3 regions of the Paenarthrobacter sp. NPDC090517 genome follow, and region 1 is predicted to be linked to each of the others. Evidence: riboswitches for the same ligand, from Rfam matches in the RefSeq annotation. Region 1 holds a riboswitch; each other region holds the start of a gene.
The links. A riboswitch is a leader RNA that binds a small molecule or an ion and turns the genes downstream of it on or off. The one in region 1 is predicted to bind thiamine pyrophosphate.

Region 1 (9,518 bases):
GGTGCTCTTCCTGGGCCGGACCCGAACGAAGCACGACACTGCGGCGCTCACCAAGGCGCTGCGGCTTTAGGCCTTAAGCCCCCGAGACGGCAGTTAACACCAATGGTCGAGCTTTGGATTGGTGTTAACTGCCATCTCGGCGCTTCAGGTTGGCGGATACCGCTCAGGCTGCGCGGCTGCACCTATCCTTGCGGCCGCTTCGCTCACAGCGGTGGCAGCGGCAACGTCACGTTTCGTCACTTGGCCGCCCGCATCGTGGGTTACGTAGCGGAGAAAAACCCTGTTGTAGCGCCACTCCAGATCCGGGTGGTGATTTTGATCCTCCGCGATCCCTCCAACCGCGGCAATGAGCGCAAGCGCGTCCGCCGCCGTCGAGGTTTTATAAACAGTCACCAAGCCACCCTGGTACTTCCAGTCCGGAAGGTCCCCGAGGGCATCGTTGACGGCTGCCTCGGTCAGTTGCTCGTCCGTACCTGCCATGACTGCTCCTTCATCAGAGGAACTCTGCCCGGCCCTCCATCGCCGAGGATGCGAGTGCGTGCTCCCGCCGCGGAATCCGGCCCGCCTGCTTGGCCAGCCTACCGGCGATCACGGCGTGTTTGAAGGCCTCGCCCATCTGCACCGGGTTTTGCGCGCGCGTTACGGCGGTGGCAAGCAGAACGGCGTCGCAACCCAATTCCATGGCGAGGGCAGCATCGGAGGCTGTGCCGATCCCCGCATCGAGCACCACGGGCACGGAGGCCCGGGACACAATGAGCTCAATGTTGTGCGGATTGAGGATGCCAAGGCCGGTCCCGATGGGCGAACCCAAGGGCATGACGGCTGTTGCACCCAGATTCTCGAGCCTGAGCGCCAGTACGGGATCGTCATTGGTGTAGGCGAATACCTTGAAGCCGCGGTTCACCAACTGCTCCGTTGCATCCACCAGTTCCACGGCGTCGGGAAGGAGTGTGTGTTCGTCCGCGATGACTTCCAGCTTCACCCAATCGGTCTCAAGTGCTTCCCGAGCAAGCTCGGCAGTCATCACGGCGTCCTTGGCCGTGAAACAACCAGCAGTATTGGGCAGCACGCGGATGTTATGGTCCACCAGCAGTTGGAACAGGGAGCCCGTTTCGGCGGGCGAATAGCGGCGCATCGCCACTGTGGTGAGTTCGGTTCCCGAAGCCAGGAGCGCTGATCCCAAGCCATCGAGGCTCGGCGCGCCTCCAGTACCCATGATGAGGCGGGAACCAAATTCGACGCCGTCGATCACCAGAGCGTCGGTGCGGACGTCAACGTTTGCTGTTGTCATGATTAGCCTCCCTGGACTGCTGTTACGAGTTCGAGTTCGTCTCCGTCGGCGAGCGCTGTCACGGACCATTGGCTGCGTGGCACTACCTCGGAATTGCGTGCGACAGCGACTCCCAGCTTGCCGCCGTCGGCCGCTTGTCCGCGGGCGTCCAAGGCGCGACCGGTGACGGCTGTGACGAGGGTACTGACGGATGCTTCGTCAGAGACTGCGTGGTCGGTTCCGTTCACTTTAATGTTCATGCTGTTTCCTTGGTGGTGGTTCGTCCTGCTGGTGTGAGTGCTCGGGCAACAGGGGCGTTGCTCTCGAAACGATGGGGCATAAAGGGGACCCATCGGGGGTCCGCTGAGCCACTAACCATGAGTTCCCCCACGATCTTGGCGGCCACGGGAGTCAGGAGGACTCCGTGGCGGAAGAATCCCGTGGCGATCACCAGGCCCTCGATGTCGGCGTTGGAAGCACCGACCCGCCCGAGCAGCGGGGCGTTGTCCGGAGTTCCGGGCCGGGCGCGGGCGGTTGCTTCAAGGAGTTCCAGTTCAGCCACTGCGGGGACCAATACTTGGGCGTCCCTCAGCAATTGGTAAACGCCACCCGCCGAGACCGCGTTGGAAGAGGCTGACAACCCGTCTTCGCGTTGCGTCGCTCCTATCACCACAGTTCCGTCGTCCCGGGGCACGATGTAGACAGGTACTCCACGAACCATTCCGCGAATCGTTGATGTGACCAAGGGGCGCAGGTGATCGGGGACGCGGAGCCGGAGGATGTCACCATAGACCGGCCTTACCGGAAGGCTCAGACCATCAGGGAGACCGGACAACCTGGACGCGCCCAGCCCGTTGGCCACCACGGTCTCTCCGGCGAGCACATAGACTCCTGATTCAAGCTCCACTCCTGCGACCCGCCCGCCTTCCCACAGCAAACCGTGCGCCCTGGAAGCAACGGCGAATCCGTCCTCGGCTCCCGATACCCAGGAACTGTCATCTGGCGAATGGGCTGCGAGTCCTGCCAAGAGGCATGCCGCGAGTCTTCTCGGATCGACTTGGTGGTCGGCAGGAATGTCAAAAGCGCAGGAGATCTGCGGACTGAGGAGCGGCTCCCGTTGCCTCGCGTCCCGCAGAGCGAGAGGTTCGACTCCCAAGCCGGCGGCAAGCTGGACCGACCTTAGGTCAGCAAGCGCCCGGCGGTCGGCTGCGTCGGCACCCACGGCGAGGGTCGGCGTCGTGCGGTATCCGCTGTCCTCTGAGCCTCGATGCAGTCCGTCCACAAAAGAGGGCCACAGCTGGGAAGACTCAAGCATTAGGTCAAGAAGATCTTCTTCCTGGTAATGGAGTTCGCTGACGGGTGCAAGCATGCCGGCCGCTGCGAAGGACGCGCCGGAAGCGGGCGTGGGGTCGATCAGCGCAACTGAACGGCCCAATCGTCGGGCTTCGTGAGCGATGCCGAGGCCTATGACGCCGGCACCAATGACGGCAACGTCTGCATGAAGAGGGGTATGGCGGGGATCTGCCATTTGTTTCCTTCCCTACGCCGGTACTAGCCGGATCAGGTCAAGCGGTCGGCGCTGAAGCCCTCTCAGCCGGACAGTCATATGACGAATGTCGCGGCTCCCGCAGTACGAGCCCAGTTTAGAGGAACTACTCTGGTTCCCATGACTCAGCCTGACGCTCTTGCCTCCGCCCGCCTCTACCTGTGCACAGATGCCCGCAAGGAGCAGGGCGATTTTGAGGACTTTGTGGACGCCGCTTTCGAAGGCGGCGTGGACATCATCCAACTCCGCGACAAGACCCTGGAAGCTGCCGAGGAACTGGAGATGTTGGCCGTCCTGCGGAGCGTCGCACAACGTCACGGACGGCTTTGGGCGGTCAACGACCGGGCCGATGTTGCCAGCATTTCCGGGGCTCCCGTGTTCCACATCGGGCAAAAGGACCTGCCCCTGACGGCCGCCCGGACACTCCTGCCGAACGCCACCGGCATAGGACTCTCCACCCACACAACAGAACAAATCGATGCAGCTGTGGCCACTTCCCGAGGGCCCTTGGGACTGGACTATTTTTGCGTGGGCCCAGTGTGGGCAACACCCACCAAACCCGGCCGCGCTGCTGTCGGTTTGGATCTGGTCACATATGCCGCAGAAGCGGTCAAGCGTTCAGCCGACGGTGTGACCCTCCCGTGGTTCGCCATTGGCGGCATCGACCTCAGCAACGTTGAACAGGTTGTGAAAGCGGGTGCCAGCCGGATCGTGGTGGTCCGGGCCATCACAGCGGCAACGGACCCGACGGCGGCGGCCAAGTCGCTGCTGGAAGCTTTGGATACCGTCTAGGGAAGTCGGAGGTACCGCGCGATCCGCGGGCTAGGCGGTCAGGCCGAGGCCAATCATCCGGCGGGCATGCTTATCAGCGAGCTCCGTCGTAAGCCTTTTCACCGCAGCACGCGCGTCCCCGCCGCTTTTCAGCATTGGCCCCAGCAAGGGATGTTCCATGCCCACGCGCTGCGCCTGCGTCAACGCTTCCCCCACCAGGCGGCGGCCCCACAGCGCCAATCGGGAAGCGAGGCGCGGGTCATCTGCCAAGGCCCGCCTGAGCAGGACGCGGAGGACGTCCGTTGCCTGATCGGGGGAAGCGACGCGCTCAACGAAGTGCTGCGTTGTCGGGTCGAGGAACATCGAGACAGCCCTATAGAAATCTGATGACACGGTATCGATGACATAGGCCTTCATCACGGATTCGAACCAGTCCCCCGGCTTGGTGCGCTCGTGGAAGTGATCGAAGGAGCGCTGAAACGGCAGCATCGCATGTTCGGGGTCCAGGCCCATCTCCGACAGGCGGTCATTGAGGAGGGCAAAGTTTCCGTAGGCCCCGACTGCGATCTTCGCGAGCACAGACCTGTCGTGAAGCGTGGGTGCGTGGCGGGAATCCAGCGCGAGCCGCCCAAAGGCGGACAGTTCGCCATACGCCATGGCTCCGAGCAACTCCGCTGAGAGTTGCCCGGCATAGGCTGCGCGGTCCGGGGAAGTGCCCATGATCCAAGACTATCGGCCCATTTCGGGCTAACCTGATTTTCGTGTCACATCATCGGATTGCGCCCAACGTCGACGACTCGTCGGACCAGCTCGCCGCGGCCCTTGCTGCCCTGAGGACAGAGCTGGAACTCCCTGGCGAGTACCCGGCAGAAGCTGTGGAAGAGGCACAGGAAGCGGTGAAGGCCCTTGAGTTGCCCGCCCAGGACCTGCGGGACATTCCTTTTGTGACCATCGACCCCGCGACGTCCACCGATCTGGACCAGGCTCTGTTCATTGAACGGGCCGGTGACGGATACAAGGTCCTCTATGCCATCGCCGATGTGCCGTCCTTTGTGGCGCCAGGCGGCGCACTTGATGCCGAAACGCGTCAACGCGGGCAAACATTCTACGCTCCTGACGGCCGGATCCCACTGCATCCGGAGGTCATCAGTGAGAACGCGGGAAGCCTGCTGGCCGAGCAGGACTGCAGTGCTTTCGTCTGGGATTTTGACCTGGACGCGGAAGCTGAAGTTTTGGCCGTCACCGTTGCCCGTGCGACAGTGCGCAGCAGGGCCAAACTAAGCTACAAGGGCGCCCAACAGCAGATCGACGACGGTACCGCCCCTCCCGTTCTTCAACTCCTCAAAGAAGTGGGACTAAAGCGCGTCGAACTCGAGCGGCAGCGGGGCGGCGCAAGCCTCAACATGCCGGAGCAGGAAATAGTCCAAGCGACCGACGGCGGCGGGTACAGAATCGCCGCGGCACCCTCCCTGCCGGTTGAGGACTGGAACGCGCAGATCTCCCTCATGACAGGCATGGCCGCCGCTCAGATGATGCTCGACGGAAAAGTGGGCATCCTGCGCACCATGCCTGCACCTGATGACCGGTCGCTGCTGCATTTCAAGCGGCAGACCACTGCCCTCGCCAAACCCTGGGACGGACAAGTCAGCTACGGCGAATACCTGCGGACACTGGACGCATCCGATCCCAAACAGCTGGCCATCCTGCATTCGGCCGGCACGTTGTTCCGTGGTGCAGGTTACACGCCCTTTGACGGCGATGTTCCCGCCAATGTGATCCAAGCAGCCATCGGCGCTCCCTATGCCCACACCACAGCACCCTTGCGACGCCTCATCGATCGTTTTGTCCTGGTGATTTGCGAAGCCCTCAGCAATAACCACGAGATCCCGGCGTGGGCGCGTGAAGCCCTCCCCTCGTTGCCAGAGATCATGGCAGCCTCGGATCAGTTGGCCGGACGCCTCGAGCGCGCGGCACTGGACACCGTGGAAGCGGCGCTCGTGGCCAACCATATCGGCCAGGAATTCGAGGCCGTGGTCATTTCCGGGTCCAAGCCCTCCAACGGAGCCGCCAGGGGAAACGGGAATGGCAATGGAAACGGCAACGGACCCTTTGGCGTCGTGCAAATCGCAGACCCCGCTGTTACGGCCCGGTGCGACGGAGAGATGGAGTCCGGAACCAAGGTTCGGGTCCGCCTGCTGAAGGCTGATATCGCCAGCCGTGAGATCAGGTTCCAGTTGCTGCCCTGAAGCCGTTCATCCGGCGATCCGGGCTTTCCGGCCCCCAGAGGATAGACTGGGCTTGTAGTAATGGATGCCCGGTCGTTGATTCAGTTAATTTTTGAACTCAACAAGCCCGCCCCTACGCGATCTTGAGATGTACCAACTGGTCACCAGTGCCAGTACTTAGATAGCCCGCGATCGGCTTCCACTGGACTTGCTTGCGCGCCCGTTCGTGCTCCGGTACGGCTCCGCCGCCGCCGTTGAGCATGCAGCGCCAATGCCCAAATGAATAAGGAAACTCCCTGTGAGTGAATTGCATACCCACGAAGTCCTGACGGACTCCACCGGAACCGAATCAATCGAACCCGAGGAAACGATCATCTCGGATGAGACGCCCCACGAGATCGAAGAAAAGTCGTTCGCAGACTTCAACGTCCGCCCCGACATCGTTGAGTCCTTGGCTGACGCCGGGATCACGCACCCCTTCCCCATCCAGGCAATGACCCTGCCGGTCGCCCTGAGCGGCCACGACATCATTGGCCAGGCTAAGACGGGTACCGGAAAGACCTTGGGATTCGGCATTCCCGCCCTCCAGCGCGTAGCCGGCCGCGACGACGCCGGATACGAAAAGCTTGCTGTCCCAGGCGCACCCCAGGCCCTGGTCATCGTCCCCACGCGTGAACTCGCCGTGCAGGTTGCCAACGATCTCCAGACCGCTTCGCGCAAGCGCAATGCCCGCATCGCCACCATCTATGGTGGCCGCGCGTACGAGCCGCAGGTTGATGCCCTGCAGAAGGGCGTCGAAATCGTAGTCGGCACACCCGGCCGCTTGATCGATCTGTACAAGCAGAAGCACCTGAGCCTCAAAAACGTCAAGATGGTCATCCTTGACGAAGCCGACGAAATGCTGGACCTCGGCTTCCTCCCCGACGTCGAGACGCTGATCGCCGGCACCCCCGCCGTTCGGCAGACGCTTCTCTTCTCGGCGACGATGCCCGGCCCCGTCATCGCAATGGCCCGCCGCTACATGACCCAGCCCACCCACATCCGGGCGGCTGACCCGAACGATGAAGGCCTCACCAAGCGCGACATCCGCCAGCTCATCTACCGTGCACACAGCATGGACAAGACCGAGGTTGTGGCCCGCATCCTGCAGGCCCGCGGACGTGGCCGCACCATCATCTTCACCAAGACCAAGCGGACCGCGGCGAAGGTTGCCGAGGAACTCGTTGACCGCGGCTTCGCAGCTGCAGCCATTCACGGCGACCTTGGCCAGGGTGCCCGCGAGCAGGCGCTCCGCGCGTTCCGCAACAACAAGGTTGATGTCCTGGTGGCCACCGACGTCGCAGCCCGCGGCATCGACGTCGATGATGTCACCCATGTCATCAACTACCAGTGCGTCGAAGACGAAAAGATCTATCTTCACCGTGTTGGCCGCACAGGCCGCGCAGGAAACAAGGGCACGGCCGTCACGTTTGTTGACTGGGACGACATGCCTCGCTGGGGCCTGATCAACAAGGCCCTGGGACTCAGCGTTCCCGAGCCCGTAGAAACGTACTCCTCCTCGCCGCACCTCTACTCCGATCTCGACATCCCCGAGGGCACCAAGGGCCGTCTGCCGCGCAACAAGCGCGTCCTCGCCGGCGTCGACGCTGAAGTCTTGGAAGACCTGGGCGAGACCGGTAAGAAGAACGGCCGCTCCGGCGGTTCAGGCCGCGATGGCGGACGAGACAGCAAGCGCGACGGCGGCCGTGGCCGCTCCGGCAGGTCCAATGACGCCGAGTCCAGTGAATCCAAGGGTGAGAGCGGCCGCAACCGTACGCGCCGCCGTCGTACTTCTGATGGCGAGGCAGCCCCCGCTGCCGGCGCCTCGGAGACCCGCACCGCCACCGCGGACAATGCGGAGAAGCCGTCACGTACGCGTCGGACCCGCACTCGTCGTCGCAACGGCGAAGTGGTGTCCGGTGAGACCGCAGCTGCCCAGTCCGGCAGCACCGAGGCCTAAAAACCTCAATGACTGAATCTGTTTGGGCGCCGGACGGCGGCAACTTGGTGGTGCACGCGGACAACGCGGAATTCCTCCCTACGCTGCCGGACGGCGCCTTCACACTCATTTACGTGGACCCGCCCTTCAACACGGGCAGGGTCCAACGCCGCCAGGAAACCCGCATGGTCCGCAACGCGGACGGCGACGGCGACCGCGTCGGCTTTAAGGGCCGCTCCTACGACACCATCAAGGGCGCCCTGCACAGCTACGACGACGCTTTCAGTGACTACTGGTCCTTCCTGGAACCCAAGCTCGTGGAAGCCTGGCGACTTCTGGCCGACGACGGCACCCTGTACCTGCATTTGGACTACCGGGAAGTCCACTACGCCAAGGTGATGCTGGACTCGATCTTCGGCAGGGAATGCTTCCTGAACGAGATCATCTGGGCCTACGACTACGGCGCCCGTGCGAAGAACCGCTGGCCCACCAAGCACGACAACATTCTGGTGTACGTCAAGAACCCCACCAAGTATCACTTCGACAACGCCGAAGTGGACCGGGAACCGTATATGGCTCCTGGCTTGGTCACTCCAGCCAAACGCGAGCTCGGCAAGCTGCCCACGGACGTTTGGTGGCACACCATCGTCTCGCCCACGGGCCGCGAAAAGACCGGATACCCCACTCAAAAACCGGAAGGCCTGGTTCGCAGAATTGTCTCCGCATCAAGCCGCGAGGGCGACTGGTGCCTTGATTTCTTCGCTGGTTCAGGAACCCTGGGTGCCGTGGCAGCCAAGCTGGGCCGTAACTTCGTGTGCGTAGACCAGAACGAACAGGCTATCGAGGTCATGCGGAAACGGCTGGGCAGCAAGGCAGATTTCCATCAGAGCGGATTCCTGCCGGCTACCAGCGTGGATCAGGCAGCGCCCTTCACGAAGGCCTGAACGGCGTCCGCGATCATCTGGACGGCAATGGCTGACAGCAGCAGGCCGGCGATCCGGGTGACCAGCTCCACTCCGTTTTCACCGAGCACTCGCTGTACGACGCCTGCGAAGCGCATCGCAAGGTAAAGCGAGCCCAGCACAACAGCAATGCCGAGGCCAACTGCCAGGTACTCCGCGAGCTGACTGGACTGCTGGACGAATACCATCACGGCGACGATCGCGCCGGGCCCTGCCATGAGAGGCGTTCCCAGCGGCACAAACGCCACGTTCTTATATTTGGCAGCATTCTCTTCGCCGCTGGTGGATCCCGTCAGCAGCTGCAGCGCAATAAGCACCAGGAGCAGACCGCCCGCGCCTTGCAAGGCTGCCAGCGAGATGTGCATGTAGTTCAGGATGGACTGCCCGAAGATCGCGAACACTACGATCACGCCGGTGGCAACCAAAAGAGCCTGGAACGCGGAACGGTTCCGGTCCTTGGCTGACATCTGCGCCGTCAGTGACATGAAGATCGGGACGGTACCCGGTGGATCCATGATGACGAACAGCGTGACGATCACGGAGGCAAGCAGTTGCAGATCCATCAGCGAATTACCGTGCTGCCCGTTGCCAACTCCTCAATGCGTGACAAAACCTCGGGCGAGGTAGTGTTTTCACCCAACAGGTTAGGCTTGCCCGCTCCGTGATAGTCAGATGACCCTGTCATGAGCAAACCGTGTTCGGCGGCCAAACCCCGCAGGAACGTGCGGCCCTCCTCCGGGTTGTCGCGGTGCTCGACCTCAAGTCC
Region 2 (9,518 bases), 940 kb from region 1:
GGACCCACGGTGCGTAGCGCCGTCGTCGCCGTTCCCTTGCGGAGCCACTCAGACCTGATGGTGACAGCCACCGGACACGTCATCTCGTTGATCCCGGGCTCCCTGGTGGTGGAAGTTGACCGCTCAACGTCCACGCTGTACCTGCACGCCCTCAACATTTATGAGGAAGCGGACATCGACGAGATCCGCCTGGAAACCCAAGTCATTGAGGCGAGATTGATCCGCATCATGGGCACGCGCGAAGAGGTTGAAGCCCTCAATGCAGAACAGCGTCCGGGAAGGGAAGGGGCAACGCTATGAAGGAATTCGTTCTCGTGGCAACGGCTGTGATCCTTAGCCTCGCCGCGGCAGGAGCCATTGTCCGGATTGCGATTGGCCCGTCCCTGCTGGATAGGGTGCTCGCATCGGATGTGTTGCTGGCGATCCTGGGTGCCGCCCTGGCAATCGATATGGCAATGAACAAGCACCTGAACAACCTGATGTTGTTGGTGGCCCTCGCGGTGATCGGGTTCATTGGCTCGGTGACGGTAGCCCGGTTCGTGGCCGAGCGGAGGGAACAGAGCAATGAATCCTGATGCCACGGGCGTTGATGCTGTGATCGACGCCGTCACGGCGGTGTTCCTGGTGGTGGGTGCACTGATGTCACTCGGCGCTGCTATCGGCTTGTTGAGATTTCCGGACCTCATGAGCCGCATGCACGCGGCCACCAAGCCGCAGGTTCTGGGATTGTTCCTTATGCTGGCTGCGATCGGCCTCCAGATGCGGACCTGGTGGGTATGGCCGGTTCTATTGGTGGCGTGGATTTTCCAGCTCCTGACGGCCCCGGTATCCGCTCACATGGTGGGCCGCTCCGCCTACCGCACCAAGCACGGACACCGCGAAATGCTCACCAAGGATGAACTTGAAGCGGTGGTGCAGCGCGCAGCTGCGGGGCAAGAGCCCGAGAGCGAGCGCTAGCAGCAGCCGAAACAGCGAACGCCGGGGTACCCGTCATGGGTATCCCGGCGTTGTATGCGGTTTCGGAGGCCTAGATGATGTCGTGGGTCTTGGCGAAGCGCGCAATGGCGCGCTGCGTACCCCTGCTCGCCAGGACTTGGATGAGAGTGCTGACGAAGGCTGAGATCAGTGCGAACGTCAGGGCAGAGCGAAGGCTCGATTCCATGTCGTCGTTGCCCAGGGGTGGCTTGTTGCCCGTGGCCTTTTCCCACCCTTTGTTGACGAGTTTGGTACCTACGAAGCCTGCTCCGAGGCTTACTCCGGCACCGATCAGCTTGAAGAAGAGGTTCATGCCCCCAGCCTAGCTGGCTCCGGCTCGTCTCAAGCGTTAGCGGCGGTTTTCCCGCTCCTTGAGGAACGCCGCCATGGAACCAACGGGTGCCAGGACCGGAACAACATCGTGCTCGGCGCACCAAACCGCATCCACGGTGGCGAACCCGGCGATTTCTTTGAGCAGGTAATACGTGGGCGGCATGAGTTTCAGCGTGCCGGCAGCCTCCGCAGCAAGAATGTCCGCAACCGGCATCCACAGTGATTGCCAGGCCTCCGTGGTCTGGTGCTGGGGTTCGGCGCCGGGGGAGGGCTTGGCAACGTAAAAGTAGGTGTCGAATCGCTTGGGCATATCTGTCGGCGTGATCCAGTTGGCCCATGGGCGCAGGTCCCCGGGTTCGATGCTGAGCCCGGCTTCCTCCCTGACTTCACGGATTGCGGCGGTAAGCACCGTTCCGGCGTTCTTTGTTGCTTCGCCCGTGTCAATGCAAATCGAGCTCAGCTGCCAGTCAATGGCATGGCTTCGGAGGAGTTCTGCCGGGTAGTCCCACCCGGACTCATCCGCGCCATCCACCCTGCCCCCGGGAAAGACCACCATGCCCGCAGCGAAGTCCATGGTGCTAACTCTGTGCTGGACAAAAGCTTCGAGCCCGCCGGGTGCGTCACGGAGCAGGATGACGCTTGCAGCTAGGCGCGGATGGGGCACTTCTGTAGGAAGGGAGAGGTCTTGCTGGGGAAGGTCAGTCATGAAGGTGCCCCTTTGCCGCGGTGGATTCTGCTGGTTCATTCTCTCAGCTCCCCCGTCTCGTTGTGAGGCCTGGTGTGCAGGGAAAGGCGTGGGGGATGGGTGCAGAGCGGGCCTCGCAACGCACCCCGGCAAGCCTCGGAACACACTTACCACTGCCGATTGTGACCGCATGCCGGCAACAGACCAACACCCGCCCCGGACTCAGGTGTAAACTGAACCAGCCCATCAGGGCAGATTTGATAACGACAGGGGAGCGCCGCCGTCGGACTCTGCAGAAATGCAGGAGACGCGAGGGCGCTGAGAGTGCGGACAGCCGCAGACCCTCGAACCTGATCCGGTTAGTACCGGCGCAAGGGAGTCGAGCTTCTCAGAGTGTCCGGATCCGGATGGCGCAGGCCAGCCGGGATTCCGGGGAGCACTTTCCCCTCCTGTAACCTCAGGAGGCAGAAAATGACCACGGTAAACGTGAAGAAGACCAGTTATAACTGGCGTGTTGTAGACATCGTTGTGGCGGCTCTGATCGCCATCGCGGGCGGCGTGATTTTCTGGGCCTGGTCCCAGGGCGCCGCACTGGTATCCATCCCCATGAACGCGACGTATCCGCCGCTCACCGGCCTGATTGCCGGTGGTTGGATGATCCCCGCGGTCCTGGGCATGCTCATTATCCGCAAGCCGGGCGCGGCCCTGTTCTGTGAAACTGTTGCTGCCACGGGTGAGCTCATCATGGGTTCGCAGTACGGCACAACCGTTCTCATCTCCGGCGTTCTGCAAGGCCTGGGCGCCGAACTCATTTTTGCCGCCTTCCGTTACAAGAAGTTCAACCTGCCAACCGCCCTCCTCGCCGGTGCGGGCGCGGGCCTCTTCTGCGGTCTGAACGACTCCTTCCTCCCGTGGGGTTGGAACATCGCCTATGAAGCCGTGGACAAGCTGGCCTACATCACCTTCACCACAATTTCCGGCGCAATCATCGCGGGCGCACTCTCCTGGGTGGCGACACGCGGCCTGGCCAAGACCGGCGTGCTGAGCTCCTTCGCCTCGCGCAAGGCCGCTTCGGAGCCCGTCTTCAGCTGATGTCGGCCACGCAAAGCGGCACGGTAAGGCCTGCCGCCATCTCAGCCGAGGGCTGGGGTTGGCGGCATGCCGGCCGGGCCCAAGCCGCCATTCAGGGCCTCGACCTTCGGATCGAACCGGGGGAGCGGGTACTGCTGCTGGGACCTTCGGGTGCCGGCAAATCCACGCTCCTTCATGCCCTCGCCGGGGTGCTGGGGGATGAGGAAGACGACTCGGACGAGACCGGCTCCCTGCTGATGGACGGCGTCGCGCCCCGCGAGCAGCGTGGACGCGCGGGACTGATGCAGCAGGACCCCGAGACGCAGGTGGTTTTGTCGAGGGTTGGCGACGACGTTGCCTTCGGTGCCGAGAACCTTGCCGTGCCCCGTGAGGAGATTTGGTCCCGCGTCCATGAAGCGCTCGACGACGTCGGGTTGCGCACCGCTGCCGGTGGCGGTCTGGCGTTGGATCACCCGACGGCGGCGCTCTCGGGCGGCCAGAAGCAGCGCCTTGCGCTTGCAGGAATTTTGGCGATGCGGCCCGGGCTGATCCTGTTGGACGAACCAACAGCCAACCTGGATCCGGCGGGGGTGCTCGAGGTCCGTGATGCTGTTGCGCGATGCCTTGACAAGACTGGCGCCACGCTTGTTGTGGTAGAACACCGCGTGTCCGTATGGAAAGACCTGGTGGACAGGATTGTGGTCCTGCAGCCGGGATCGGCCGCAGGGTCCAGCACGGCCGCAGGGTCCAGCACGGCGGCCGGGCAGGCCACGGGCGGCGTTCTCTTGGACGGTCCTCCGGACCAAGTCCTTTCCGAGGCCCGCGCCATGCTCATGTCGGCTGGCGTCTGGGTACCGGGATACGTTCCGGCAACCCGGCGGCGGCGCAATCAACCCGACACCGCGCAGCTTCTCCTCGCAGCCCAGGACCTTGCTGTTTCCCGTGAAAAGCCGCGGCGCAAAGGCTTCAAAACCATCCCGCCCCTACCGGTGCAAACGGGCATCACTGCACAGGTCCGGGCAGGACAAGCACTGACCATTACAGGCCCCAACGGTGCGGGCAAGTCCACGTTCGCGCTCACGTTGGCCGGCCTTTTGGCGCCGGTGGACGGCAAAGTGAGCGCCGCCGTCGAGCTTTCCGAGGGGGCTGGCATTGATCCGTTCAAGTGGAAAGCAGACCGGCTGATCTCTCGGATCGGGACGGTATTCCAGGAGCCTGAGCACCAGTTCGTCACGGGCAATGTGCTGGACGAGTTGATGTTTGGCCCAAAGCACCTGGGCCACGGCGAGGAGCGCGTGGAGGAGTTGCTGGAACGGTTGCGGCTCACACATCTTGTGGACGCTAATCCGTATACGTTGTCCGGAGGCGAGAAGCGGCGGCTTTCGGTGGCCACGGTGCTGGCTGCGCACCCCAAAGTCCTGGTGCTGGATGAGCCCACGTTTGGACAGGACGCGAATACCTGGGCCGAACTGGCGTCGTTCCTTTCCGAACTGCTGGATGCAGGGACCGCGGTGGTCTCGGTGACTCACGATCAGGAGTTCAGCGCTGTACTCGGCGGGGCGGAACTACGGCTCGGCCCCATGACGCAGGGCAGAGCGACGCATCAGGAAGCGGGTGCAGCGTGAGGGATGCCCTGAACATCCGCGGCAACCATGCCCTGCTCACCCAAGCCAACCCTTTGGCTAAGTTCGTGTCGGTGTTCCTGATTTCCCTGGTGCTGGCGTTGTCCATCGATTGGGTCTCTGCGTCAACCGCGCTCCTTGCGGAACTGGCTCTCTTCCCGCTTGCAGGCCTCACCATCAGGCTTTTGTGGCAGCGGGCCTGGCCCCTGATCATTGCGGCCGCGATCGGCGGCTGGAGCACCGCAATAGTGGCGGCGGACAGCGGCGCTGTATTGCTCGACGTCGGACTCTGGTCCATCAGCGAAGGTTCCCTGGAGCTGGGGTTAGGTTTCATGCTGCGCGGTTTGGCGATCGCGTTGCCGGCGATCCTGCTGATGACCTGTACGGATCCCACTGACTTGGCCGATGCGCTGGCACAGAAGGCCAAGCTGCCGCACCGCTTTGTCCTCGGATCCTTGGCGGCGATGCGGCTTGTGGGGCTCATGGCGGAAGAATGGCAAACCATCGGGATGGCCCGCCGGGCCCGTGGAGTCGGTTCCCAAGGCAGTCCCTTCCAGCGGTTGAAAGCCACGCTCGGCCAGAGTTTCGGTCTGTTGGTTCAGGCGGTTCGGCGGGCATCGCGGCTGGCGGTGACCATGGAAGCGCGCGGCTTCGGCGGCGGGCAACGGTCATGGGCACGCGAATCAACGTATTCACTGCTGGACGTGTGGGTGCTCCTCGGCGGTCTGTTCATCGCAGCCGGCGCAGTGCTGGCGGCCGTCGGTGCGGGAACCTGGAGTTTCGTCTGGCGCTAGCGTTTTCATGCGCTGGCGAGTCGGGCGCCAAGCGTGCCGCCGGCCTGTTGGGGGCGCCGGCGGCACTTCGCTTGTGCGCTGCAGCTACCTGGCTTGCTGCTCCTGTATCTCATCGAAGCCTGCCCTCGTAAGGAACCCCAACTGGGCCTCCTTCTCCGCCAATTGAATAATGGGTCCCAGGTCGAAGCACGTCGCTTCCAGACGACGAAGGGCCTTGGCATTTCGGGAGTCCGGCTCCACCACAATCCGGTCCTTGCCCGGCAGGGAGAACATGTACTTGATCAACGACGTGCCCAGCCGCGGGGTGAAATGCGGAATGGGGCGCGTGGCCGGGGCCAGCAGCAGATGCATCCCGATGTCTTCCTCGCGCGCGGGGTAGGCCTCGCCGACGGGATCGTGCAGGGGCTCGTACGTCTGGAAGAGTGCCAACGGCTCCCCGTCAAGGGTGGCCAGGAACGCGTGATGGGTTTCCAGCGAGTCCAGGAACTCGTAGATCTCCAGGACTTCTTCGCGGGAGTTCTCTGTCATTCCCCAGAACTTTGCACGGGGCTGGGTAACCCATTCGAAGATGAGGTCGATGTCCTCGCTGGGAACCAACGGAACAATCCGGAGCGCACCCCATCCTTCGAGGTCTTCGGAGTAGACGGTGGTGCGGACGGAGAAGTCCTGGGTGGTGGTGGTCATGGTTTCCTTCGGGCTAATGACAGGGCTGATGTCCGGGGCTGATGCGGGAACGGGAATGAGTCAGGGGCGGCCTTGGCCAGGGTGACATTGCTAAGCAGTGTCTTTGGCCAGAAGCGACCAGTCAGTGACCACCGGGGCGAGTTCCCCGGCCGTCCAGAGCGGGAGTTGATCGGCGAAGTGCTCGTGACCGGGCATGCCGGATGCGCCGAATGGCACGATCCAGCGGCTGTTCCGCCGATCGGCCAGGTCCCAAACGTAGCGGGCTACGGGTCCGCGGAAACTTCGGTCTTCGACGCCGGGGAGGCTCTCGGTGCATAGGACGCACCCGGTATCTCCACTGAGGTGGGCAGTGGGTGCCGATGATCCTAGCGGGCCAGGGAGGACATGAACCGGCAGGAGCTTGTGCCGGTCGCCCCAAGCTGCACCATTCAGCATGGATTCCTCCAATGCTGCGTCTTCAAGTGCCGCGGCAGATTCCACTCCAACGCTGATGCCAAGCTCGGAGCCACGAACCAGCAGGGTCTCAAGGGCAAAACCGATGCGCGAGGCCACTGACAACCACGGTCCGAACAAGGGTGAGTAGCCTGTGGGCTCGTTCAAGGGCGAAAGCGCGGAATGGTGCGCCAAGCGTTGGACCAGGGCACCACGCCACGCGGCGAATACGGCGGCGTGATGGCTGCCGGCCTCCATGAGGCCATCCCAGTCCAACAAAAGGGTCCGCAACTCCTTAGCCTCCTTGGACAGATCCCCGGGGTCCAGGCCGGAGAGCACCGATCGGAACAAAGGCCATGGACCCAGTAGCGTGTCCGTGTGGATGGCCCGCATATTGTCTACGGACAAAGGCCCGGGAGCCAGTTCCAGCAATTCCCGGATGCGCCGGGCACGATGCGCAGGTGCAAACTCCATGGCCACTTGATCACCGCCGCCTGCCGCACGGTCGTTTGCGCTCACGGCGAACTGCTGGACCTCAGCACGAGGCAGGATCACGTACTGGCCCTCCCAGTCATGACGAGCGGAGAAGGCCGGAGCGGGAAGGCGCCGGTTAGCCGGATTGCGCTGCGGGACCAGCCCGGCAAGGAAATGCCGCACAGATCCGTGAACGTCCGCGGCCACCACACTGTTGACGGGCTCAACCCAGGCGTCGAAGGCAGCCTCCACCTCGGAGACGTTCCGGCTCCGCAGCAGCGGCAGGAGGGCCTCGAACCCCAAGCGTCCCTCAACCCTGGCCGGGAAGCGCAAACTGATGGCGCCGCCGTCGGGCGTTTCCGAGATGACCGGACCCCGATCGGTCTCGATAATCTCAACGGACACAGCTTCACCGTCGCGGACGCGGATGGTTTCGGAACTCACGACGACGGCTTCCCAGCCTTCCGCTCCGCGCGCCTCGATGCGCTCGCCCGTGAAGTCGCTGACCCGGCGCAACTCCTCGATGAAAAGGTCCTGGTAGTCGGCCATTGCGTTGGTGATGGCCCAAGCGGTGCTGCCCGTATGGGCGAAATGGGGGAGGCCCGGAACGCCCGGGAACGCGAATCCGATCGCATCGAACTCCGGGCAGGCGAGCCGTATTTGCTGGTAGACGCCGGGCAGTTCCATGAGGCGGTGGGGGTCGCCGGCAATCAAGGGAAGGCCACTGGCCGTCGTCGAGCCATGGGCTGCCCAAGCGTTGCTGCCTGACCAAACCGGGGCTTCGATGCTGAACAAGCTCACAGCGTCGTCCCCGAGTGTCCGTGCGACGTGGGCGCGGAACAGCTTGTTGGGGAAAGTGGAAAACAGGATGTGATGCACCAAGAAGACGCCGAGCGGAGTCCACGGATTCCACGGCTCGGGTAAGCTGCCGGATTTTTCGAATTCGGGCCCGCCACGTAGGCCGTCTGCCAGGGCCTGGTTGACTCCCGCCACGTACTGCCCGCACCAGCGCTGAGTCGCGGCGTCGAGGTTCTCAAAGCAGCGACGTGCGGTGTCATCCAGCCGGGATTGGCGGGCGAACCGGTCCCAGACCACCACGTCGGCGCCCAGCACCTCAGCTGCGCGGCCTTCCGAACGCAACCGTTCCAGCTCGATCTGCCATGAGCGGTCGGTGGCCGCATTCAGGCCTTGGAGAAAGGCGAGTTCATCGGCGGAATCAGCCCACAAATGCGGAATCCCCCACTCGTCACGGTACGTTCCGGGGCCGCCTGCCGGGGCGGATGGGTACGTCGGGGCAGGCGTCATAATCTCTGGCTGCTTTCGAGCTTAGGTTAGGCTTACTTAAGTTCAAGATAAATGGCTTTGGCCCCGTTCACAAATTGTGGACATTCGTGAAGGAGCGTTGCTTGAAGCGCAATTGGGAAGGCGTCGTCCTCAAAGTCATGGGCGCCAAGGACTTCACCCTTGGGGTCACGGGTCGGGAAGAGATCACCCCGGACTTCGTCCGAGTGCACGTGCGTGATGGCGGGCTGCTGGAGCGCAGCGGCCTGCATCCCACCATGTGGATCCGGCTCTGGTTCAATGAATCCGGCAAGGCACACCAGCGCGCCTACACGTTGGTCAACGCGTCCCCTGCGGATGGTACGTTCAGCATGGACTTCGCGATGCACCGCGGCGTCGCGGCGGATTGGGCCCGTACCGTGCAGCCCGGTGACACCATCGACGCGACAGTTCAGGGCAGTACCTTCACGTTTCCGCAGCCCGCGCCGCGCCGAATTTGGGTGGTGGGCGATCCTGCGTCCATCCCGGCAATTAATTCGCTCCTGGATGAGCGGCAGCGTGTTGCCGCGGGCCTGGCTCCATTAACGGCGTGGCTTGAATACCAGCACGACGCCGATCCCTCGATTGAGGTGCGTACCTCCGATTCCGACGTCGTCACCTGGATTCCGCGCAAACGCGACGGCGCCGCTTTGGTGGAGGAAGTCTGCAGTGCGCTGACTGCGGAGACTGTTGCCGTTGGCGAAGACTTCTTCTGGATCGCATGCGAAGCCTCAAGCACACGGGCAATCGTCAAGCACCTGCGGAAAGAACTCGGAGTGGACAAGCACCGCATTGATGCTTTGGGGTACTGGCGGGTCTAGTTCTTCGCGGGCTACTCGCGCCAGTTGAGGAAGCCCTTCTGCCCCTCCGGTGGAGTGAGCACCACGTCGCGGCCGTACTTTTTCCTGGCGTCAGCCCCATGGAATGCGTCCGGGACAATGCGGACCGCCTTAGTTACCTTGCCGTCTTTCAGGAAGACGAAGAGTGCAGGTGAAGCGGTATAGCGGCTCTCCTTGGTGAGGGGTTCGCCGAAGGTCTCCTCAATGTCCTTGGCAGGGGTTCCCGACATGACAAAACCTGCTTGGTCCCAGTCGAAGTCCGTGGCGTCGGCCAGCTTGAGCGATGTAC
Region 3 (9,518 bases), 340 kb from region 1:
TCCTCGGTTTCGATGAAGAGCTTCGCACCACGGATGACTTCGGCGGCATTACGGTCGGCGATTTCTTCGAAGCCAAGCAGGAGGATGTCCTTGTTCCACCTGGCGCTGCGGATGGTCAAAGGTCCAGCGGAGGCGGGCTCGACAACGAACTCCGTTCCCGCGACGAAGCGCTCGGAGGGGGCATCGGTGAGTACCTGCACTGTAACCTCGCCGCGGATGCCATGGGGTTTGCCGATCCGGGCCACCTGGAGCTGCATGGGTTCCTCTGAATTCTTGTAGTGCCCGCGCCATCGGGCGGCAACGGACAGGAAAATGTGGATAAAGCAATCCGGCCCCTCCACCATATTCGGTGAAGGGGCCGGACCTAAGACAAGTAGTGCTGAGCGCTTTACCGGCGACGGTCGGTGTCGACGACGTCGACCCTGACCTGCTCGCCACCAGCCAAGGCTGCAACCACAGTGCGCAATGCGCGTGCGGTGCGTCCCTGACGGCCGATCACCCGTCCGAGGTCTTCCTGGTGAACGCGCACCTCGAGGGATTCCCCGCGGCGGTTGTTCTTGGCACTGACCTTGACATCCTCAGGGCTGTCAACGATCCCACGGACCAGGTGCTCGAGCGCTTCTGCCAGCAACTTACTCAGCCTCGGTGGTCTCTGCTTCAGCCTCGGCCGGAGCTTCGGCTTCGTCCTTCTTGGCCTTCTTGGTGATGGCTTCCGGAATGATGACGGAACCCTTCTCCGGGGTTACGAAGGCTTCCTTCGGAGCTTTGGTCTTCAGGGTGCCTTCCTGGCCCGGCAGGCCCTTGAACTTCTGCCAGTCACCGGTGATCTTGAGGATCGCGGCAACCTGCTCGGTGGGCTGGGCACCAACGGAAAGCCAGTACTGGGCGCGCTCGGAAGCTACCTCGATGTACGACGGCTCTTCGGTGGGGTGGTACTTGCCGATTTCTTCAATGGCACGGCCATCGCGCTTGGCGCGGGCATCCATGACGACAATGCGGTAGTACGGTGCGCGCATCTTACCGAAGCGCTTAAGGCGAATCTTTACGGCCACTTTTGTGGTCACTCCTGTTTCTGAAACGAGGTGAACCCGACGTTTTGCACCCGTGGGGCGGGCCATACTTGACGGTTCGAAGGACAAGATACGAGCACGGAGAGAGGGGCCGCACTGATCGAGTACCTGTCTATTGTGCCAGATGCCCGGAGCAAATACGACTTGGCCCGCGTCGAGCGGCGTGTTCTTGCCTACGCGCCGGATTAAACGTGCCGTGCTGTGCGGGTCAATGCCTCATTCAGACCAGACAAAGAGCCCGGAACGCTCCGCCTTCTCAACGTCCGTGGCCAAGGCGGCCAACTGCTGAACGTACTGGCGCGATTGGGCAGCGTCGAACGGCATATCGTCCTGGGCAGCCCAGGCAGCAGCAACGTCATCGAGGACATTCGCGTCCCCTTCGCTCTCATACGTGAGCAGTTCGGCCAAGGCCCGCACCATGGCTTCAGGAACGCCAAGAAGGGCATCACTGGTGACATCAACCAGGGCAAGCTCATAGTCAGCTCCGGCAGCGTGGACAGCTTGTCCCGCGAGGTCGCCCAACTGTTCGACTTCGAAGTCGGTGATGCCGTCGATCCTCACGGCGGGGCCGGTTACATCGGCCCCCTTTTCAAGGGCAGCTGCCCGCTTGAGTGCTTCATCGTGGGTGGCTACAAAAATTTCGGCAAAGCCCATGGAAAGTACTCTCATTCCTTCGTGCTGACGGGGCGGCGGCGCGAATCTGAATGACTCCGCGCCGTCACTGCCCAGCCTAGTGCAGGCCAGCGCAGGAGAAAGCCCCCACAGGGGAAGCAGCAAGCCGTTAGCGGACGGCAACCCGCAGCTTGTTCCGCCAGGGGTCCTCAAACTGAAGCTCAGCCCCTGTGTGATGATTCTGCACCCCTGCAACCTTCAAGCGATCGGCCAGCGCTGCGACGTCATCATTGCCAGGGACTTCAATCAGAACCTCCCCGAGGCCGAGCGTGTCCTTTCGGGGGCCGGCTCCGCGGCTGTTCCAGACGTTCATGGCCATGTGATGGTGGTAGCCGCCGGCGGAAACGAAGAGTGCTTGGCCGTGCCAGCCTGCGGTTCGCTCGAAGCCGAGGGTCTCCACGTAGAACTTTTGCGCAGTTTCAACGTCGCCCACCTGCAGGTGCACGTGCCCTATCCCGGCAGCAGCCCCGCGTTGACCCGCCACGGCAGCTTCACTCAGATGCTGCTGGAGGAATCGCTGCGGAGGTAATGCCACGTTGTCCATCACAACGTTCTTGCCGTCCCACTGCCAAAGCTCGCGCGGCTTGTCGTAGTAAAGCTCAATTCCGTTGCCCTCGGGATCAGTGAAGTAGAACGCTTCGCTAACCAAGTGGTCGGCGCTGCCCGCGAAAGCGCGAGGTTCGTACTCCGCAGCCGTAGCAATAGTCGCGGCCAGGGACGGCTGATCCTGGAACAGGATTGCCGTGTGGAACAGACCAGCCTCTCCGCGCCCGGGAATCTGCAGCCCGGCAGCGGGGGCAAGGTGGACCACGGGCTTGGCTACGCGCCCCAGGTACAGGCCACCATCCTGCTCAGCCACGACCTCCAGGCCAAGTGCTCGCTGATAGTAGTCACTCATGACTTTCATGTCGCCCACTTTGAGCATGACAGTGCCCATGGTGAGTTCGGCAGGCAGAAGATCCTGGCTGAATGATGAGGTCATGTGAAGCTCCCGGTTCTGAGGTGGCCGCGCATCGGCACCTTCTTACCTATCTAAATTACTTGAAGCTTCAATTTATTCCTAACGAACGACATTGCCCCTGAGCACGACGTGCTTAAGCGCCGCGACGGTACCCGGATGACGGCGGGGATCGTCACTGCACAGCACGACGTCGGTGCTTGCGCCTTCGCTGATGCCCTCGACTCCCAGCCACTCACGGGCACCCCAGGCTGCCGCGTGCAGGACCGCCACCGGCGGAAGGCCGGCGTCGTGCAGTTCCATCATTTCGTCCGCAATCCGCCCGTGTTTGATCACGCTGCCGGCATCAGTACCTGCATAGATGGAAACCCCCGCTTCGAAGGCCTCCAGCACACGCTCCCGACGACGCTCCCAGAGACGAATCATGTGGGCCGCGTACTCCGGAAATTTAGGCCCCGCCTGGGCTGCGATATCCGGGAAGGTAGCAATGTTGACCAAGGTAGGCACGATAGGCACTGCCTGTTCCACCAAGCGCGGCAGGTGGCGGGGAAGGAGGCCCGTGGCGTGCTCTATGCAGTCGATATTGGCGTCGAGCATGTCATCTATGGTGTCCTCGCCGAAACAGTGGGCGGTCACCCGGGCACCTTCATCGTGGGCCGCGGAGATGGCTTCCTTGACGGTCTTTGCAGGGAACGAGGCAGCGAGGTCTCCAACACCGCGATCGATCCAATCACCCACGAGTTTTACCCAGCCGTCGCCGTCCCGGGCTTCCTTTCGCACCGTTTCCACTAGTTCCCGGGGCTCAATTTCATGACCCAATCCGCGGAGATATCGCCGACTCCGGGCGATATGCCGACCGGCCCTGATCAGTCGCGGCAGGCCCGTTCGTTGCTGCACCCAGCGGGTGTCGGCGGGCGAACCGCAATCGCGGATCAGTAGCGTGCCGGCGTCGAGGTCTGCTTGGGCCTGGGCACGTGTGGCCTGCTCGTCTACCGCGCCTCCAACGCCGAGTCCGATGTGACAGTGGGCATCAACCAAACCGGGCAGGACCCAGCCAGCCAACACCCTGTCCGGCGCCGCGACAGGACGCTCAAACGTCAGTCTGCCGTCTACGGACCACAGCCCATGGCGCTCTTCGCCTGCCGATACAAGCACAGGTCCGCTGAATTCGATGATGTTGGCCATGGCAAAAGCGTAGCGGGGGGCGGCGCATTGGAGCCTGCTGCATGCATGTGACTGGGAGCCCGTTGGGAGCTGTGGTAGCTTCGTCTACGACCACACGGGGGCCCCTGCAGGGGCTGAGATCGGACTGACGCAGTCTGCGACCGTTGAACCTGTCCGGGTAATGCCGGCGAAGGAAGTGAGTATTCCCTTGAGCACCACAGAAACACAGCACAGCCCTGTCCGAAACCAGATCAACGCGGGCCGAAACCAGATCAACACGGGCCAAAACCAGACCGACGTGGAAGCCGTAACGCAATCCTTGAAGTCGCATTCGTTGGCTTGGCTGGAAGATCCAAACAACGGCATACGGGTCCCCGTGACGGAAATCGCCTTGGAGCCCTCCCCCAATGGCCAAGCCAACAAGCCTCTGCAGGTTTACCGAACAGCGGGCCCCGGCCGCGATCCCGTGGTTGGCCTGGAGCCTTTCCGCGCGCCATGGATCGAAGCCCGCGGAGACACGGAGGCCTATTATGGGCGGGAACGGAACCTGCTCGACGACGGCAAGTCCGCGGTTCGGCGTGGAGCCGCGTCAGCTGAGTGGAAGGGCGCGCAACCGGTGCCGCGCCGCGCTGTTGTGGGTAGGACCGTCACGCAGATGCACTACGCGAAACAAGGCGTCGTAACTCCGGAGATGCAGTTTGTCGCTTTGCGGGAGAACTGCGACGTTGAGCTGGTCCGCAGCGAAGTTGCCGCGGGAAAGGCAATTATCCCGAACAATATCAACCATCCTGAATCCGAGCCGATGATCATTGGCAAGGCATTCTTGGTCAAGATCAACGCCAACATTGGCAATTCCGCAGTCACCAGCTCCATTGCAGAGGAAGTGGACAAACTGCAGTGGGCAGCCCAGTGGGGCGCTGACACAGTGATGGACCTCTCCACGGGAGACGACATACACACCACTCGCGAGTGGATCATCCGCAACTCGCCCGTTCCGATCGGAACGGTGCCCATCTACCAGGCACTTGAGAAGGTGAATGGGGAGGCCAACCAGCTGACGTGGGAGATCTTCCGCGATACCGTGATCGAGCAATGTGAGCAGGGTGTGGACTATATGACCATCCATGCTGGCGTTCTGCTGAGGTACGTGCCCTTGACCGCCAACCGAGTCACGGGCATCGTTTCCCGCGGCGGTTCGATCATGGCCGGATGGTGCCTGGCACACCACCAAGAGAACTTCCTCTACACGCACTTTGACGAGTTGTGCGAAATCTTCGCCAAATACGATGTCGCGTTCTCCCTGGGAGACGGTCTACGCCCGGGTTCCATCGCCGATGCCAACGATGCCGCGCAGTTCGCCGAGCTTGATACGCTCGCGGAGCTGACACAGCGGGCGTGGGATTTCGACGTCCAGGTCATGGTGGAGGGACCCGGGCACATTCCCTTCCATCTGGTACGGGAAAATGTGGAGCGTCAGCAGGAGCTGTGCAAAGGTGCGCCGTTCTACACCTTGGGGCCGCTGGTTACGGATATCGCCCCTGGCTATGACCACATCACTTCAGCAATCGGCGCCACCGAAATTGCGCGCTACGGCACCGCAATGCTCTGCTACGTGACCCCGAAAGAGCACCTGGGGCTTCCCAACAAGGACGACGTCAAGACGGGAGTCATCACGTATAAGATCGCGGCTCATGCAGCTGACCTCGCCAAAGGACATCCGGGGGCCCACGAGCGTGACGATGCTCTTTCAAAGGCACGGTTCGAGTTCCGCTGGAGGGACCAGTTCGCTTTGTCCCTTGACCCGGTCACGGCAGAATCCTTCCACGACGAGACCCTGCCCGCCGAACCCGCGAAAACCGCCCATTTCTGCTCCATGTGCGGCCCCAAGTTCTGTTCGATGCGCATCAGCCAGGACATCCGGGACGAGTACGGTTCGGCAGAATCGCAGGCCGCAATCGCCGGAATGTACAGCGGGATGCGGGAAAAGAGCCAGGAGTTCCTTGCCTCAGGTGGAAAGGTCTACCTGCCGGAACTTCAGGTCCCGACGGACCTGAGTGGAAGCGGAAGCAGTTCAGGAAGCCTGAGCTGACATGGCTCGTCCGACGTCCGCAATGAATGAGCGGATTGCCTGATCGCCATCAACGGAATCCTGGGGCCGGTGTCCACCCGCTGCCACGCGGCGTAGGGCGCCGGTCTCCTGGAGGTAGCCGGCGATTTCCTCGTACAAGGGCTCCCAACCGCCCGTAAGAACAAGCGTGGGAACGCCCGGCACAATGTGAAGCGGGGCCTCCCATGGCGGTGCTTGGAGCCGGAGCCTGCGTGCTGACCGCCGCGCCTCCGGACTGTCCAGTCCGCCGGTCTCGGCAGAAAAAGCACGCCGGTAAAACTCACGCTGGTAATCGGCGTCGTTTAGCTGGCTTCGCACGTCGAACAGCGGTTCCATCAGGGCCCGATAGGAAGCGGTCGCCGGAAGCTCAGCGGTCAGGGACAAGCAGGAAGGCTCTACCAAACAAAGTGAGTGCACCAGATCCGGGCGCTCGACGGCTGCCAGCATTGCGGAAATGGCGCCTTGCTCGTGGGCAACGATGTGACCGCCGCCGGTATCGGCCAAGGCATTGATCAAGATTGCGACGTCGGCCGCCACGTTGGATTCCACCGGTTCGGCTACGGCGTCAAAGCCGTGCCGTCGAAGGAAGAGTGCATCATATGCAAGTGCCATACCATGCTGCTTCGGCCATGCCGCAGCACCGAAACTTCCGAGGCCGTGGACGAAGACTACGCGCTGCTTATGCATTGGTTCAGCCTATTCCACGGCTATGACATCCCAACTGCGACGCGGTTGGGATGTCAGCCACGGACTACTTGCCCAGGAACTTGTCGAAGCCCTTGGGGAGGTTGAGCGATGAGGGATCAAAGTCTGCTGCCCCTTGCCCGAACGCTGCGCCCGTGGGGGCTGCCGAGGCTGCGTTTGCCCGTTTGGCTTCGGCATCACGAAGCTCCTGGGCTGCCTTGGCAGGGTTGCCCGAGCGCGCCTTCTTCTTGGGGGCGTTCTTGCCTCCCTTGCGTCCGCCGCCGGGGCCTCCAAGGCCGGGCATCCCGGGCATGCCCGGCATGCCACCGCCCTGAGCGAGCTTTTTCATCATCTTCTGGGCCTGGGCAAACCGCTCCAGCAGGCCATTGACCTCAGACACGTGCACACCGGAACCCCTGGCGATACGGGCGCGGCGGGAACCGTTGATGATCTTCGGAGCCACACGCTCGTGCGGTGTCATGGAGCGGACGATTGCTTCGACGCGGTCGATCTCTTTTTCGTCGAAGTTCTCCAGTTGCTGCCGGATGTTTTGCGCACCCGGCATCATCATGAGCATCTTTTTCATGGAGCCCATGTTGCGGATCTGCTGCATCTGGGCGAGGAAATCGTCCAGGGTGAAGTCTTCCTGGTCAGCGAACTTCTTCGCCATCCGGGCGGCTTCGTCCTTGTCCCACGCCTTCTCCGCCTGTTCAATCAGGGTGAGTACGTCACCCATGTCCAGGATGCGGGAGGCCATGCGGTCAGGGTGGAACAGTTCGAAATCGTCCAGGCCTTCACCGGTGGATGCGAACATGACCGGCTTACCGGTCACGGACGCTACCGAAAGCGCGGCACCACCGCGGGCGTCGCCGTCGAGCTTGGAGAGCACGATACCCGTGAAGTTGACGCCTTCATCGAAGGCCATCGCCGTGTTGACGGCATCCTGGCCGATCATGGAGTCGATGACGAAAAGGACTTCGTTGGGGATGATCGCTTGACGGATGCGGCGAGCCTGATCCATCATCTCGGCGTCGACGCCAAGGCGGCCGGCGGTGTCAACGATCACGACGTCGTGCAGCTTCTGGCGCGCTTCCTCGACGCCGGCCTTGGCCACTGCTACCGGGTCACCGGCAGGGTGCTCGAGCTCGGACGTAGCACCGGGGTGCGGAGCGAACACGGGGACGCCCGCGCGCTGACCAACAACCTGAAGCTGGGTGACTGCATTGGGGCGCTGAAGGTCACATGCCACCAGCATGGGGCTGTGACCCTGGGCTTTGAGCCACTTGGACAGTTTGCCGGCGAGGGTGGTCTTACCGGCACCTTGGAGGCCGGCAAGCATGATGATGGTGGGGCCGGTCTTCGCCAGGCGGATGCGGCGGGTTTCGCCACCAAGGATCTCCTTGAGTTCCTCGTTGACGATCTTCACGATCTGTTGGCTCGGGTTCAGTGCTCCCGAGACTTCGGCACCCAAAGCGCGTTCACGGATACGGCCAGTGAACTCGCGGACCACGGATACGGCAACGTCCGCATCCAACAAGGCACGGCGAATCTCGCGAACGGTGGCGTCGACATCAGCCTCGGTGAGGCGGCCCTTGCCACGAAGGTTCTTGAAGGTAGCTGTCAACCGGTCAGAGAGTGAATTGAACACGCGCCGTGCACTTCTTTCGATGGTCTACGAATGGCGGCCAATGCGGCACGCCATAGTCTTGACGATTCTTGCCCCGGCAAATATGTCTCAACTACGGGACTCGACTATCTAGGGTACCAAGTCGCACCTGCAAGATGGCATGCTGGCACAGTGACCAGCAAAACAACTGTAAAAACGTTGCTCATCCTCGGCGCGTCCGGGGACCTGACAGGCAGGCTGCTCCTGCCCGGGCTAGCCGGGCTCCTGGCTTCCGGCCGTGCGCCCGGGCTTCGACTGGTGGGGGCGGGTTCTGACCCTTGGTCCCCTGAACAGTGGCAGGAACGGGTGCATGGCGCCTTTGCTGCGGCGCTGGATGCAGCCGACGTAGAAGGCCGCGCTGCTCTGGCTGCAGTAGCCGGAGCAACCGAATACCATCAGCTGGATGTCACGGCAGACGGGCCTTTGGCGGAACTGCTGGCCAGGTTGGAAGGTCCGGTAGCCATCTACTTCGCTTTGCCGCCCCACGTCAGCCAGAAGGCCTGCGAGGTTCTCCACCGGGATCAGCTGCCCGCGGGAACGCGTTTGGTGATGGAGAAGCCATTCGGTTCGGGAACAGAATCTGCGCATGAGCTGAACAAGACACTCGCCGCACTGGTGCCCGAGGACCACATCCACCGCGTAGACCACTTCCTTGGCAAAGCCACGGTGTTGAATATCCTGGGTCTTCGTTTTGCCAACAGGTTCCTTGAACCGGTGTGGAACCGCGATCACATCGAAAAAGTAGAGGTCATCTTTGACGAGGACCTGGCACTTGAGGGCCGCGCCCGGTACTACGACACCGCCGGGGCGCTCCGCGACATGATCCAAAGCCACCTCCTGCACATCATGGCCTTCCTTGCCATCGATGCCCCGGCCACCATCGAGGAAAGGGACCTACGTGACGCCGTGGCGACGGTCCTGCGGGCCAGCAGCATCAAAGCCCCGTACACCGATTCCACACGCCGGGCCCGATACGCTGCGGGAACTCTCGGAGAACGAGCAGTGCCGGATTACGCTGCCGAGGACGGCGTGGACCCGGCCCGCAATACTGAAACGCTTGCCGAGGTCCGGGTGGACATCGACAACTGGCGTTGGAAGGGCGTGCCGTTCATCCTCCGTTCAGGAAAAGCCATGGGACGCCGGCGCAAGGAGGCCGTGATTACCTTCCGTCCGGTCCCCCACCTTCCCAAGGGATTT

Region 2: it holds a riboswitch for thiamine pyrophosphate, as region 1 does, so the genes downstream of both, ACIQTW_RS08525 (ECF transporter S component) here and thiO (glycine oxidase ThiO) in region 1, are expected to answer to the same signal.
Region 3: it holds a riboswitch for thiamine pyrophosphate, as region 1 does, so the genes downstream of both, thiC (phosphomethylpyrimidine synthase ThiC) here and thiO (glycine oxidase ThiO) in region 1, are expected to answer to the same signal.

The regions. Positions count from the first base shown of each region.
Region 1 is NZ_JBIVXN010000001.1:882,499-892,016, forward strand. Features, by position in the region: gene ACIQTW_RS04025 (hypothetical protein) at 1-70, shown strand, start outside; gene ACIQTW_RS04030 (4a-hydroxytetrahydrobiopterin dehydratase) at 145-480, opposite strand; gene ACIQTW_RS04035 (thiazole synthase) at 494-1,291, opposite strand; gene thiS (sulfur carrier protein ThiS) at 1,294-1,530, opposite strand; gene thiO (glycine oxidase ThiO) at 1,527-2,798, opposite strand; TPP riboswitch at 2,791-2,909, opposite strand; gene thiE (thiamine phosphate synthase) at 2,937-3,608, shown strand; gene ACIQTW_RS04055 (ferritin-like fold-containing protein) at 3,639-4,307, opposite strand; gene ACIQTW_RS04060 (RNB domain-containing ribonuclease) at 4,349-5,833, shown strand; gene ACIQTW_RS04065 (DEAD/DEAH box helicase) at 6,111-7,811, shown strand; gene ACIQTW_RS04070 (DNA-methyltransferase) at 7,820-8,734, shown strand; gene ACIQTW_RS04075 (MarC family protein) at 8,707-9,315, opposite strand; gene ACIQTW_RS04080 (PHP domain-containing protein) at 9,315-9,518, opposite strand, start outside.
Region 2 is NZ_JBIVXN010000001.1:1,827,101-1,836,618, reverse strand. Features, by position in the region: gene ACIQTW_RS08550 (Na+/H+ antiporter subunit E) at 1-300, shown strand, start outside; gene ACIQTW_RS08545 (monovalent cation/H+ antiporter complex subunit F) at 297-575, shown strand; gene mnhG (monovalent cation/H(+) antiporter subunit G) at 565-957, shown strand; gene ACIQTW_RS08535 (DUF4235 domain-containing protein) at 1,028-1,288, opposite strand; gene ACIQTW_RS08530 (NUDIX hydrolase) at 1,325-2,014, opposite strand; TPP riboswitch at 2,252-2,388, shown strand; gene ACIQTW_RS08525 (ECF transporter S component) at 2,465-3,085, shown strand; gene ACIQTW_RS08520 (ABC transporter ATP-binding protein) at 3,085-4,689, shown strand; gene ACIQTW_RS08515 (energy-coupling factor transporter transmembrane component T family protein) at 4,686-5,480, shown strand; gene ACIQTW_RS08510 (GNAT family N-acetyltransferase) at 5,565-6,164, opposite strand; gene ACIQTW_RS08505 (penicillin acylase family protein) at 6,255-8,375, opposite strand; gene ACIQTW_RS08500 (siderophore-interacting protein) at 8,477-9,211, shown strand; gene ACIQTW_RS08495 (hypothetical protein) at 9,223-9,518, opposite strand, start outside.
Region 3 is NZ_JBIVXN010000001.1:544,383-553,900, forward strand. Features, by position in the region: gene rimM (ribosome maturation factor RimM) at 1-257, opposite strand, end outside; gene ACIQTW_RS02530 (RNA-binding protein) at 389-631, opposite strand; gene rpsP (30S ribosomal protein S16) at 633-1,052, opposite strand; gene ACIQTW_RS02540 (hypothetical protein) at 1,287-1,724, opposite strand; gene ACIQTW_RS02545 (VOC family protein) at 1,852-2,724, opposite strand; gene ACIQTW_RS02550 (amidohydrolase family protein) at 2,803-3,885, opposite strand; TPP riboswitch at 3,970-4,077, shown strand; gene thiC (phosphomethylpyrimidine synthase ThiC) at 4,073-5,953, shown strand; gene ACIQTW_RS02560 (alpha/beta fold hydrolase) at 5,936-6,658, opposite strand; gene ffh (signal recognition particle protein) at 6,723-8,303, opposite strand; gene ACIQTW_RS02570 (glucose-6-phosphate dehydrogenase) at 8,334-9,518, shown strand, end outside.